One region of the Halobacillus sp. ABA4_118 genome, then DNA from elsewhere that is predicted to be linked to it. Evidence: riboswitches for the same ligand, from Rfam matches in the RefSeq annotation. Region 1 holds a riboswitch; each other region holds the start of a gene.
The links. Region 1 has a riboswitch for S-adenosylmethionine ahead of ACXAGL_RS16810 (sulfite exporter TauE/SafE family protein). Riboswitches for the same ligand answer to the same signal wherever they lie in the genome.
Positions count from the first base shown of each region.

Region 2: another riboswitch for S-adenosylmethionine. It lies ahead of metK (methionine adenosyltransferase); the one in region 1 lies ahead of ACXAGL_RS16810 (sulfite exporter TauE/SafE family protein).
Region 3: another riboswitch for S-adenosylmethionine. It lies ahead of ACXAGL_RS02345 (methionine ABC transporter ATP-binding protein); the one in region 1 lies ahead of ACXAGL_RS16810 (sulfite exporter TauE/SafE family protein).

Region 1 covers NZ_JBSWWS010000001.1:3,284,112-3,288,281, forward strand. Annotated here, with positions in the region: gene ACXAGL_RS16805 (DAK2 domain-containing protein) at 1-281, shown strand, start outside; gene ACXAGL_RS16810 (sulfite exporter TauE/SafE family protein) at 486-1,394, opposite strand; SAM riboswitch class I at 1,492-1,594, opposite strand; SAM riboswitch class I at 1,792-1,906, shown strand; gene ACXAGL_RS16815 (phosphoadenylyl-sulfate reductase) at 1,994-2,722, shown strand; gene sat (sulfate adenylyltransferase) at 2,737-3,882, shown strand; gene cysC (adenylyl-sulfate kinase) at 3,888-4,170, shown strand, end outside.
Region 2 covers NZ_JBSWWS010000001.1:382,781-386,950, reverse strand. Annotated here, with positions in the region: gene pckA (phosphoenolpyruvate carboxykinase (ATP)) at 1-1,157, opposite strand, end outside; SAM riboswitch class I at 1,408-1,514, shown strand; gene metK (methionine adenosyltransferase) at 1,743-2,939, shown strand; gene ACXAGL_RS01990 (gamma carbonic anhydrase) at 3,083-3,595, opposite strand; gene ACXAGL_RS01985 (lysophospholipase) at 3,655-4,170, shown strand, end outside.
Region 3 covers NZ_JBSWWS010000001.1:444,673-448,842, forward strand. Annotated here, with positions in the region: gene ACXAGL_RS02335 (MetQ/NlpA family ABC transporter substrate-binding protein) at 1-198, opposite strand, end outside; gene ACXAGL_RS02340 (methionine ABC transporter permease) at 222-890, opposite strand; gene ACXAGL_RS02345 (methionine ABC transporter ATP-binding protein) at 883-1,908, opposite strand; SAM riboswitch class I at 1,987-2,100, opposite strand; SAM riboswitch class I at 2,265-2,365, opposite strand; gene ACXAGL_RS02350 (TlpA family protein disulfide reductase) at 2,464-2,883, shown strand; gene ACXAGL_RS02355 (thioredoxin family protein) at 3,016-3,324, opposite strand; gene ACXAGL_RS02360 (toprim domain-containing protein) at 3,334-3,681, opposite strand; gene gcvH (glycine cleavage system protein GcvH) at 3,810-4,170, opposite strand, start outside.

The DNA of each region.
Region 1 (4,170 bases):
AGATTGACGGACTTGATATTGAAAAGGGTCATTTTATGGGGATTTCCGACGGGAAGATATCAGCTACCGATAAAGACGCCCTCACAACAGCGAAAACACTGCTGAACCAGATGATTGATGAGGATGAAGATGAAATCCTTACTATTCTTACAGGGGAAGATGTGGACGATAAGGATGTGGCTGAACTGGAAGCTTATGTGGAAGAAACCTTTGAAGATTTAGAGGTGGAAATTCACCATGGTGGCCAGCCGATTTACAGCTATATCTTCTCTATCGAATAAAATGCAGCGCTTCTGGATTTAGAACAGCGTTCGCAGGCTGTCGGGATTTTTCCCGGCAGCCTTTTGTAATGGTCTATGGTCTGAATGCAGGAGCGGAGATGAAAGAAATGGTTTCACAGAGGATATTGATCGACCATTAGACAAACGCCTTGGCGGTTTGTTTTCTAAGCTTGTCATTCTATAAGCTGAAAGCGCAGTTCTCCATTAGAACTGCGCTTTTTTTAACCGTGTTTCCGTCTGCGGGTGCCGGTGCCGTTGAATATATTTTCGAACTGAGAAGATAACGGCAGCAGCATATCCGGCAAGAAGCAGGCTGTAGATGATAACTAAGGTCTGTTCACTCCATGTGGCATAGGTGAGCAGGGTCCGGCTGTTCGTCAAAATGATAAATCCACCCGCCGCTACCCCAAGCACGAGAGGGGGGAGTTTTTTCACAAGCCAGGCAGCGAGGGGGGCTGCAATAACGCCACCGATCACAAAGGCGAGCACAAGCATCCAGCTCAGCTCTTCCCACCCAAGGAAGATCAGGAAGCCGGCCGTAGCAGATAAAGTAACGATGAATTCACTTGTATCTACGGTGCCGATGACTTTTCTGGGAAGGATTCCTTTGCTGGATAAGAGAACAGGTGTATTTACCGGCCCCCAACCCCCGCCGCCCACGGCATCAAGAAAACCGCCCAGAAAACCTAAGGGAAACAAGAAGCGCCGTCGAAATGGTCTTTTTTCTGTATGCAAGGGCTTCACTCGATTCATCAGTAAAAAGCGGATGACCACATAAACGCCAAGCCCTAGTAAAAAAACGGAAATGTACGGGCGGATCAGCTCACCTGGAATCCAGCTGAGCAGAGCAGCCCCGGCAAAGGCACTGATCCCTCCGGGGAGAGCAAGAGTCAAAACGAGACGCTTATCCACGTTGCCGAATTTATAATGGGAAAACCCGGAAGCTGCCGTTGTAGCAATCTGGGACAAATGAATAGAGGCGGAGGCCACCGCCGGAGCCATTCCATAGGCGAGGAGGATGGTGGAGGAGCTTAAACCAAATCCCATTCCGAGGGCTCCATCCATCAATTGAGCAAAGAATCCAACCAGTGAAAATATAAGTAATTTCTTCATCGTACCTCTCCTTTTGATTAAACACATAAGATTACTTGGTTTTAACCATGAAGAGGCACAAAAAAACCTCTTCATCCAGAAGAGGTCAAGCTTCCTCTCCTTATCTTTCAGACCACCGTCTGCTGGAATGAGCACCTTTTCCAATGTGAGGTTGCTGCGGGATCATCAGACCAGTTTCCTCCCCCGGCTCTTTATAAGGATATATGTAGCCCGCGCTGAAAGCGGAATTCCTAAGTACATGAATAATATATTCAAAGCTAAAACATGGATGACGATTTGTCAATGGTTTACAATAAAATAAACAGAAAACTAGTAATATTTAAAATGCATGTTGACATATCTTTAAATCGGGTCTAATATTTGAATCAAATCTTTTGAACAAAATCTGGAAACATTTTTCTTATCGAGAGAGGTGGAGGGACTGGCCCTTGGAAGCCTCGGCAACGGATCTGTCGTCATGAACAGAAGCTGTGCCAATTCCAGCAGGTGATCAACACTTGGAAGGATAAGAAGAACGGTTGAATCATGTATAATGACTCTCCTTTCTTCTTACCATCAGAAGAAAGGTTTTTTTGTTGAAGATAAGAAAGGAGGAGCTTATGAATACGAGTGCACCGACATATGGAACATTCACCGGGGATCCTTTACTTCATATGGATATTGATGATGGACACAAAGGGGCAGAGAGTGTGATTCAATGGGCTTACGGGCATTATGGAAAACAGCTCGTTTATGCGTGCAGCTTCGGTGCTGAAGCGATCGTACTGCTTGACTTCATTGCAAAGGCACAGCCGGATGCCGACGTCGTTTTTCTGGACACTGGACTTCATTTCCAGGAAACCTATGATTTGATAGACAAAGTGAAAAAGAGGTATCCGGATTTGAACATCCATATGAAAAAGCCGGAATTGACAGTGGAAGAACAGGCAGAGGAATATGGTCCGGCCCTTTGGAAAAGGAATCCCGACCAATGCTGTGCCATCAGAAAAATCAAACCGCTGGAAGAAGCCCTGACAGGAGCGGCTGCCTGGATGTCGGGATTAAGAAGAGAACAATCTGCAAGCCGGAGTCATACGAACTTCGTCAACAAGGACGAACGCTTCCAGTCCATCAAGGTATGCCCCTTAATTCACTGGACATGGGAAGACGTATGGACTTATATCCGACTAAATAGCTTGGATTACAATGAATTACATGACCAAAGCTATCCAAGTGTCGGCTGCATCCCCTGCACAGCGAAAGCGCTGGATGACGGCCGTTCAGGAAGATGGCAGGGATTTGATAAAACCGAGTGTGGACTCCACACAGCGGGAGATACGAAACAATAAAGGAGAGATGAATGATGTCCATTATTCAACCGCATGGCGGGCAGTTAATCAATCGTTTTACAGCACAGCCGGATACGCTTCCGGAACAAAGGATCGAGCTTGATGCGATGGCGTTGAGTGATATCGATTTAATCGCTAATGGGGCATACAGTCCGCTTCAAGGATTTTTAACAAGGGAAGATTATGATCACGTCGTTGAAAATCTTCGTTTGAAAGACGGCACTCCCTGGAGTCTCCCGATCACACTGCCTGTTTCTGAAGAGCAGGCCCGTTCGTTACATGGTCAAGCGGCTCTTGTGAAAGATGGGGCAATCTACGGTGTGATCGAAATCGAAGACATTTACAAGCCGGATAAACAGAAAGAAGCTGCAAAGGTTTACTTAACGACAGAAGACGCTCACCCGGGGGTCAGTAAACTTTACAAGCGCCCGGATTATTATGTCGGTGGCAGAATTGAAGTATTCCATCGTCCGGAGCGGGAGCATTCAGACCATTACTACCTTGATCCCGAAGAGACAAGAGAACGATTCCAACAGGCCGGATGGGAAAAGGTTGTCGGTTTCCAAACGCGTAATCCTGTTCACCGTGCTCATGAATATATCCAAAAAGCGGCCCTGGAAAGCGTAGATGGACTATTTCTGAATCCGCTCGTAGGAGAAACGAAAAGCGACGATATCCCGAGTGATGTGCGCATGAGAAGTTATGAGGTACTCTTGGATGAATATTATCCGGAAAACCGGGTGACGCTGGCTGTCTTTAATGCGGCCATGCGCTATGCAGGCCCGCGGGAAGCCATCTTCCATGCGATTGTCCGGAAGAATTTCGGCTGCTCCCATTTCATAGTCGGGAGGGATCATGCAGGTGTCGGCGATTACTATGGTACATATGACGCTCAAAAAATCTTCAGCCACTTTGAAGAAGGAGAGCTGGAAATAACCCCGGTCTTTTTTGAGCACAGCTTCTACTGCAAAGTCTGTGAAGCAATGGCTTCTCATAAAACCTGCCCCCACAGCAAGGAGCATCACGTAATTTTATCAGGAACAAAAGTGCGCGAGCTGCTTCGGAGCGGCCAGAAACCACCGAAAACGTTCAGCCGTCCGGAGGTCGTGGAAGTGCTGATTGAAGGGCTTAACCAACAGACAGCGGATGTAAAGGGGTGAATGGAATGGCAACGAATTTAACATGGCATGAAGCTGCCGTCCAAAAAAAGGATTACCGGAGTAAAAATGGTCATTTCAGTGGTGTGCTCTGGTTCACCGGTCTCTCAGGGGCTGGTAAATCCAGCATTGCCAACCATTTGAACCGCCTACTTTTTGAGCACGGCATCCAAACCTACCTGCTTGACGGGGATAACGTTCGTCATGGATTAAATCGGGATCTTGGTTTTTCTGAAGCCGACCGGACAGAGAACATCCGTCGGATCGGTGAAGTATCCAAATTGTTCACAG
Region 2 (4,170 bases), 2.9 Mb from region 1:
GGCTTGGTAATCCCTCTCTCTGTTCCAGCCAGTTTACTCGTATAGCCGCTTAGAAAATGGTACATCGCCTGTTCTTTTGTTAAACGGCTGATTGGTGGGAGGACTCCCGTGGCATCAGCTGTCAAGAAAATGATGGCATTTGGGTGGCCGGCAATACTTGGCTGGACTGTATTATCAATGTGATCCAGTGGGTAGGCGGCCCGTGTATTTTCCGTCAGGCTCGTATCGTCATAATCCGGCGCGTGCGAATCCGGCTGAAGGACGACGTTTTCCAAAACCGAGCCGAAATGAATGGCATCATAGATCTGCGGTTCTTTTTCTTTGGACAGGTTGATGCACTTCGCATAGCATCCCCCTTCAATGTTAAAGACACCGTAGGGGGACCAGGCGTGCTCATCGTCCCCGATCAGGCGGCGCTGAGGATCAGCGGACAGAGTCGTTTTTCCTGTGCCCGACAGACCGAAGAACAGAGCAACGTCGCCTTCTTTGCCGATGTTGGCCGAGCAGTGCATCGGAAGGACGTTCTTTTCCGGAAGCAGGTAGTTCATGACGGAGAAGATGGACTTCTTGATTTCCCCTGCGTATTCTGTTCCTCCGATGAGGACAACGCGGTGTTTAAACGAAACCATGATGAACGCTTCGGAATTCGTACCATCCACGTCAGGATCTGCTTTGAAGGTTGGAGCAGATATGACAGTGAACTCTGTGTCATGCTCCTCCAATTCGGATGCCTCCGGCCGGATGAACATTTGGCGGGCGAATAAGTTGTGCCAGGCGAATTCTGTAAGAACCTGCATAGGAAGGCGGTAGCGCTCATCCGCTCCTGCAAAACCTTTGAAGACGAATAACTCCCTGCGGTCTTTCAAATAATCGAGCACTTTATGGTATAATTTCACAAACGTATCATCGTCAATAGGCTGGTTCACAGCACCCCATTCGACTTTATCTTCGGTTACGTCGTCACGGACAATGAATTTGTCCTTTGGTGAGCGTCCCGTATAGGTACCTGTCGTAGCCTGAACGGCCCCTTTTTCCGTTAGTGTACCTTCATTGCGGTATAAAATCTTTTCCACTAAATGTGGAACAGATAATTGGTGGTGGACATGGTCCTGGGAAAGTAGAAGATTAAGTTCTGACAGTTGGTTTATTGTACTCATATGCATCGTCCCGCCTTTGCAGTTTAATAATGTGAGATTAGTATAACACATTTATTTTAATCGTCCATACTATTCAGTGGATTGTGGGAAAGTTTTCAACACTGCCATATTTCATGGCTGTTATTATCCTATGATGGTTTGAACAGAACGTTTATCCAGGTTGAATCTGGATGGAAGGGGTGCGTCGAAACCCGATGAATCCAATTGACATTAAACACGCTTTTCGATACGATAGCTGAGAACGGAAACTCTCTTATCCAGAGTTGGTGGAGGGACAGGCCCTTTGAAACCCAGCAACCGTCCGCAGGGACATGGTGCTAACCTGAAGCAAGGAGTCAGCTCCTTGGACGATAAGAGCGAAAGGAAGCAGCCCCTTTCCTCGGTATAGGAAGGGTTTTTTCTTTTTATAAGAAGGAAATGTCCATGACCAGGCCTTGCCGCCTGTTTATTATTTCTGACTGAGAACGTGCACGAAAACGTTTTCGGATCCAGGATGACACTATGAAATGAACTTATGTTTTTCTACACATACTGGTAAAGAGTTCCGTCTAATACTTTGTACTTACAGAAGGAGGAGTTTTTAGAATGCCAGCGAACCGCCGGTTATTCACATCAGAATCCGTGACAGAAGGTCATCCGGACAAAATCTGTGACGCTATTTCTGATGCTATTTTAGATGAAATTTTAAAAAACGACCCGAATGCAAGGGTGGCATGTGAGACAACAGTAACTACGGGACTTGTCCTGGTTTCCGGTGAAATCAGTACGAATACCTATGTTGATATTCCATCGATCGTGCGCCAGACGATTAAAGATATTGGATATACACGAGCAAAATACGGCTTTGATGCAGATACATGTGCCGTTTTGACGGCTATTGATGAGCAGTCCCCGGATATCGCAGGGGGAGTGGATGTTGCGCTTGAATCCCGTGAAGGGAAAATGAGCGATGATGAAATAGAAGCCATCGGTGCCGGTGACCAGGGACTGATGTTCGGCTTTGCCAACAATGAAACGCCCGAATTGATGCCGCTGCCTATTTCTCTTGCCCACAAACTTTCCAAGCGTCTTTCTGATGTCCGCAAAGACGGAACACTCGATTACCTTCGTCCTGACGGCAAGACGCAGGTAACGATTGAATATGATGAAAATGATCAGCCGGTCCGCGTGGATACGATTGTTATTTCGACGCAGCACGCTGAAGAAGTCACGCTCGAACAGATCCAGAAGGATTTGAAAGAGCAGGTGATCGGGCCCGTTGTACCGGAAGGCTATATTGATGATGAAACCAAATACTTTATCAATCCGACCGGGCGTTTTGTAATCGGAGGTCCTCAAGGGGACGCCGGTTTAACAGGACGTAAGATCATCGTAGATACGTACGGTGGATATGCGCGTCACGGTGGTGGTGCCTTCAGTGGGAAGGATGCGACCAAAGTGGACCGTTCTGCTGCATACGCGGCTCGTTATGTTGCGAAAAACATCGTAGCTGCAGGTCTTGCGGATACAGTGGAAGTCCAGCTCGCCTATGCAATCGGGGTGGCCCAGCCGGTTTCCATTTCCATCAATACCAGCGGGTCCGGCAAAGTGTCGGAAGAAAAGCTGGTGGACGCTGTGCGTGACTTGTTTGACCTCCGTCCTGCTGGAATCATTAAAATGCTCGATCTTCGTAAACCTATTTACCGTGATACGTCTGCCTACGGCCATTTTGGACGGACAGATGTTGAGTTTCCATGGGAACGTACGGATAAAGCGGAAGAGCTCAGCGGTCGTTTTCAATAAAAAAAAGCTGTTTCCTTGTTGGAGGAAACAGCTTTTTTATTTTCACGAGTTGCACAAACGGCAGAGTACGCATTGATTTGATACGGCTATCCACTTCCCTCTGTATGTCTTCTGATCATGCAGGCATCGAGCTGAAAAGCATTTCAGCCCCGAAGGTTCTTATAGTACTGCCCTTTTGCGACATACGATTTCCGGATCCGGTCCATTTCCTTGTAATCCTCTTCTGTTAAGGAACGGATCACCTTGGCCGGCCGTCCGAAGGCCAGTGTATCCGGAGGGATTTCTTTTCCGGGCGGAACAAGGCTTCCTGCTCCGATAAAGGCCCGCTCCCCTATGACAGCGCCATCCAGAATCATGGATCCCATGCCGATCAAAGCGTCCTGTTTAATGTGTGCAGAATGCAGGGTAACCTGGTGCCCGACCGTAACGCCGTCTTCCAGTATGAGAGGCTGGTCAGGGCTTTGGTGCAGCATGCTCAGATCCTGGACATTTGTGTTCTTACCGATATGTACCGATGAGACATCGCCGCGGATGACCGTCTTAAACCAGATGCTTGCGTTCTCTTCTATGACAACATCCCCGGTAATGACGGCATCTTCTGCTGTAAAAGCTGATGGGTGGATGAGAGGTCGTTTTCCTTTATATTCGCAAATCATACGAAGCCCCCTTATAATATGAGTAACATCAGTATATCAAATGAAAAGAGGGATCGGCTGTGGAAAAACTGGAATCGGCCCGTGATCGTGCAACCATCATTCTCGTCCATGGCGCTTTTGAGCATAAGGGAAGGTATAAGGAACTTGCTGATCGTTTCCGTCAGGACGGTTTTTCGGTGATTTATGGAGACCTGCCGGGGCAGGGGTTGTCTGATGGGAAGAAAGGTCATATCCGTTCGTTTGGTGATTACGTTGAAACCATTCAAAGCTGGTATGAGCAGGCGGATCCGGATAAAAAAATTTTCCTTCTCGGCCACAGCATGGGGGGATTGGCTGTGATTCGTTTTATGGAGGAAAAGCAGCCGCAGCTGGATGGTGTGATTTTATCTTCTCCTGCTGTACAGATCCGGAATAAAACGGCCCGCCCGCTGGAGGCTTTTTCCTATCTATTGAATGTTTTTACCCCTTCGCTGCGTATGAAAGCGGGACAGAACCCCGAAAATGTAACTAGAAACCAAATCAAGGTTGAAGAATTCCGTCAGGATCCGCTTGTCATTGATAAAGTATCGGTGCGG
Region 3 (4,170 bases), 2.8 Mb from region 1:
CTCGATATTTAACGTGATCCCTTCTTCTTCAAGAAGCGGCTTTGCTTCTTCAAGAACTTCAGCGTGAGGAACACTTGTTGCTCCTACTGTAATTTCCGTATTTCCTTCACCGCTGGAGGAATCTTCCTCAGAAGAACCGCAGGCGGCAAGAACAAGAACGAATAACAGCGCAACCGCTGTTGTCCAGATTTTTTTCATGAATAATCTCTCCCTTTTGTTTTTTATCTTTTGTCCAATTTACGGGAAGCATAATCTCCGATGAATTGGAAAATAAACACAATAATAATGATAAGCACCGTGCAAATGAAGACCACATCAAAATTACTACGCTGGAAACCGTAGAAATAAGCAAAATCTCCAAGACCACCGGCACCAATCGCACCCGCCACGGCGGTATAACCAATCAGTGCAATGGCGGTCACCGTAATTCCTGAAATAAGGGCAGGCATGGATTCAGGCAGCAGGACTTTGAAGATGATCGTTGATGATTTAGCCCCCATCGCCTTCGCTGCCTCTACGACACCTTTTTCCACTTCCTTCAATGCAATCTCAACAAGTCTCGCGTAAAACGGAGCTCCTCCGATAATTAACGCCGGAAGGGCTGCGTTCGGACCGCGGATCGTTCCAATCAAGAAGTCTGTAAACGGGAACAGAAGCAGGATCAATATAATAAAAGGAATGGCACGGAAAATGTTTACGACAGAAGCTGTCACTGCATTGACCACTTTGTTCTGCCAGAGCCCTCCCGGACCAGATAAATAAAGCAGCAGGCCGAGCAGAATCCCGAGGATAAATGTGCCGGCTACGGAAATCAGAGTCATATACAACGTTTCATTTGTGGCTGTAATCATGTCTTCCATGCGTACGTTTGGCAGTAATCCATTAAGCATCCGGGTTCACCTCCACTTCCACAGAAGTCGAGCGTATATATTCGATTGCCCGGGCTGCTTCCTCATCGTCTCCTTCAAACTGAACAAACATCGTTCCGTAAGCTCCTTTTTGCGTCTGCGTGATCTTCCCGTGAAGAATATTCACATCCAGGACGAACTTCCTGGAGACCTCACTGATCAGCGCTTGGTTGGTACTCTCTCCTACAAAATGCAGCCGGACGATTTTTCCGGACTGGTACTTATCTTTGATCAATTTCAGAGAGTGCTCTTTTTCCTGATCACCCATCACCTGATCGACGAATTTCTTCGTCACTGGCTGATCTGGATGAAGAAATACGTCCAGAACATCTCCCTTTTCAACGATTTTCCCCTGCTCCATGACTGCCACCTGATGACAGATCTTACGAATGACATGCATTTCGTGAGTAATCAAAACTATGGTCAGTCCGAGTTTTTCATTGATGTCTACAAGAAGATCCAATATGGAGTCTGTCGTTTCCGGATCCAGAGCGGATGTCGCTTCATCACAAAGGAGGACTTTCGGGTTGTTGGCCAGCGCCCTGGCAATTCCTACACGCTGTTTCTGTCCACCACTCAACTGGGATGGGTAGGAGTTTCCTCTGCCGGATAAACCGACCAGATCGATCAGTTCGTTCACTCTTTTGCTCCGTTCTTCCTTTGGTACACCGGCAATTTCCAACGGAAAAGCGATGTTATCATAAACCGTTCTGGACCAAAGCAGGTTGAAGTGCTGAAAAATCATTCCGATATCCTGGCGGGCAATACGCAGTTTATTCTTACTGAGTCCCGTTAAATCCTGATCACCGACGTGGATGCTGCCCTCTGTTGGATCCTCCAGTCGGTTCAACAGCCGGATAAAAGTACTTTTACCCGCTCCACTATAACCAATGACACCGTAGATTTCCCCTTTATTTATTGTAAGGCTTAAGCCATCAACAGCTTTCACTTCCCGATCCTTCGTTTGAAAAACTTTAGAAAGATCCTTGATTGTAATCATGATGTGTTCCCTCCCATTCAAAAAACGCCATTCTGTTCGAGAACAGAATGGCGTTTCAATAACAATGTATCTTCTGTTCTCTCATCTGTCAGAGCTGTTATGCTCTGCAGGATTTGGCACCTTGACAGGTCGGTTACACCTGCTGGTTGCCGGGCATCGTAGGGCCAGTCCCTCCGCCACTCTGGATAAGAGATTTTAGCTTATTAAATTATTACTGCTTTAATTCATTTCATAACTACAAAGTGGATTTTAGCACTCTGCCACCAGCGTGTCAACATAAATGAGCCACTTTTCAGAAAAGAAGAACATCTGGATATGCAAAAAAGTCTCTCCTAAAATAGAAGAGACTTTAGTGGATCTCATCTATCAAAGCTTTACGCTCCGCAGGATTTAGCACCGTGCTTTTGCCGGTTGCCGGGTTTCAAAGGGCCAGTCCCTCCACCACTCTGGATAAGTTATGATGTCGCTGTGAAATTATATGTTATGTTAGCATGGAGTCTATACGGACGTCAAAGATAATAATCAGGTATATTTTTACAGTAAGGAGATGAAATCATGAAGGAACGTGCTCCTCAATTTGAGCTTTCTTATATAAATCAGCCCTCCACCTATCGTCTGAGCGACCATTTCGGAAAGGTGATCGTCCTGACTTTCTGGGCATCCTGGTGTCCTGACTGCGGGAGAGACTTACCTAAAAAAGAGCAGCTCTTTGAAACGATGGACAAAGAAAAAGTGGAGCTGGTTACGATTAACGTTCCCGGTCGTGAACGCAGCCCTGATGCCGGAAAGGAATATGCTGAAAAATTTCTTAACCAGCCTACCTTGATTGATGATGGGCGAAGCTTATACGATACGTTCGGCTGCAAGGGCGTCCCTTCCACTATTATCATAGATCAGGAAGGCAGGGTCCACGAATCGTTCGGTGATAAAGCTTCCTTTCTCGATATCGTCCAGTCCCTGGGGGAAATTGTTTAATCATCAAAACAGCGGAAGGCCTCCCACCCGCTTATCACTGGTCATACGGCCGATGAATAAAACCCGCCCTGTTTATGCAGGACGGGTTTTTTACCGTTTTTATCTTGTCATTTCCCGGGGAATAAAGGCGGGTTATAGATAGGGAATGATCTTTTCATACATGTGTGGGACGGATTGAAAAGCATAGACCTTTTCAAGAACTTCTCCTTTATGGGTAATCAAGAGGCATGGAACACTTTCCACTCGATATTGTTCCATCAATGCAGGATGCAGAGAGGCGTTCATTTCCGAGAATAGTGTTTTTTTATACATCTCTTCCAACGTTATCAGCATCTTGCGGGCAAGGTGGCACGTCCCGCAAAAAGGGCTGTGAATAAATGTCATCGTTTTTTCATCCGAGGACAGCACCCAGGCTGCCTCATTTTGTATTAAATTCTGCAAAGCTTCCTCCTAAATTAAATACATCGACTTCACGCTGAAATGACGGCTTAACAGGGCACGGGCGAGTTCCGGCTCGGGAGTAGCCGCCACTTCTCTAAAGGCTTTATCAATATAAATATGCTCTGCGTGCGGAAGTTCCTCTGTCAGCATCTTCCGTAGTTTAAAACCGGAATCATCTTCATCCACAAGGATATAGACCGATCGTTCATCCAGGTTATGTTCAAAGATCATTTCTTCCATTCGCTCAATACCGAGCGTCCCATGGGTACAGATGATTTCGATTTTCTCATCCAGTACTTTGTTCAATTTCTTCTTATCTGTAATCCCTTCAACAATCAAAATCCGTTCTCCATCCATCTTCATCACCTACTATATAGAAACAGACCATGCCATATGGCATGGTCTGAACATGATTAAGATCAAGCACGATCATGTCAGACAAGGAATCATCAGTCCTGCCTGTACAACGGGCTTACTTGTTTTGATTAATCTTCATCAATCATCGCTTCATATTCTTCAGAAGACATCAGCTGCTCAACTTCTGAAGAATCGCTTGGTTCAACAACAACCATCCAGGCTTTATCATAAGGAGACTCATTCACAAACTCAGGGCTGTCTTCCAAATCTTCATTCACTTCTACAACTTTACCGCTGATCGGTGCATATAATTCGGAAACGGTTTTTACAGATTCCACACTTCCGAAAGGCTCGTCTGTTTTTAGTTCTTCTCCCACTTCAGGAAGCTCAACAAAAACGATGTCGCCAAGTTCAGATTGAGCAAAATCCGTGATTCCGACTCTGACTTTTTCTCCTTCTTCTTTCACCCATTCGTGTTCCTGAGAATAA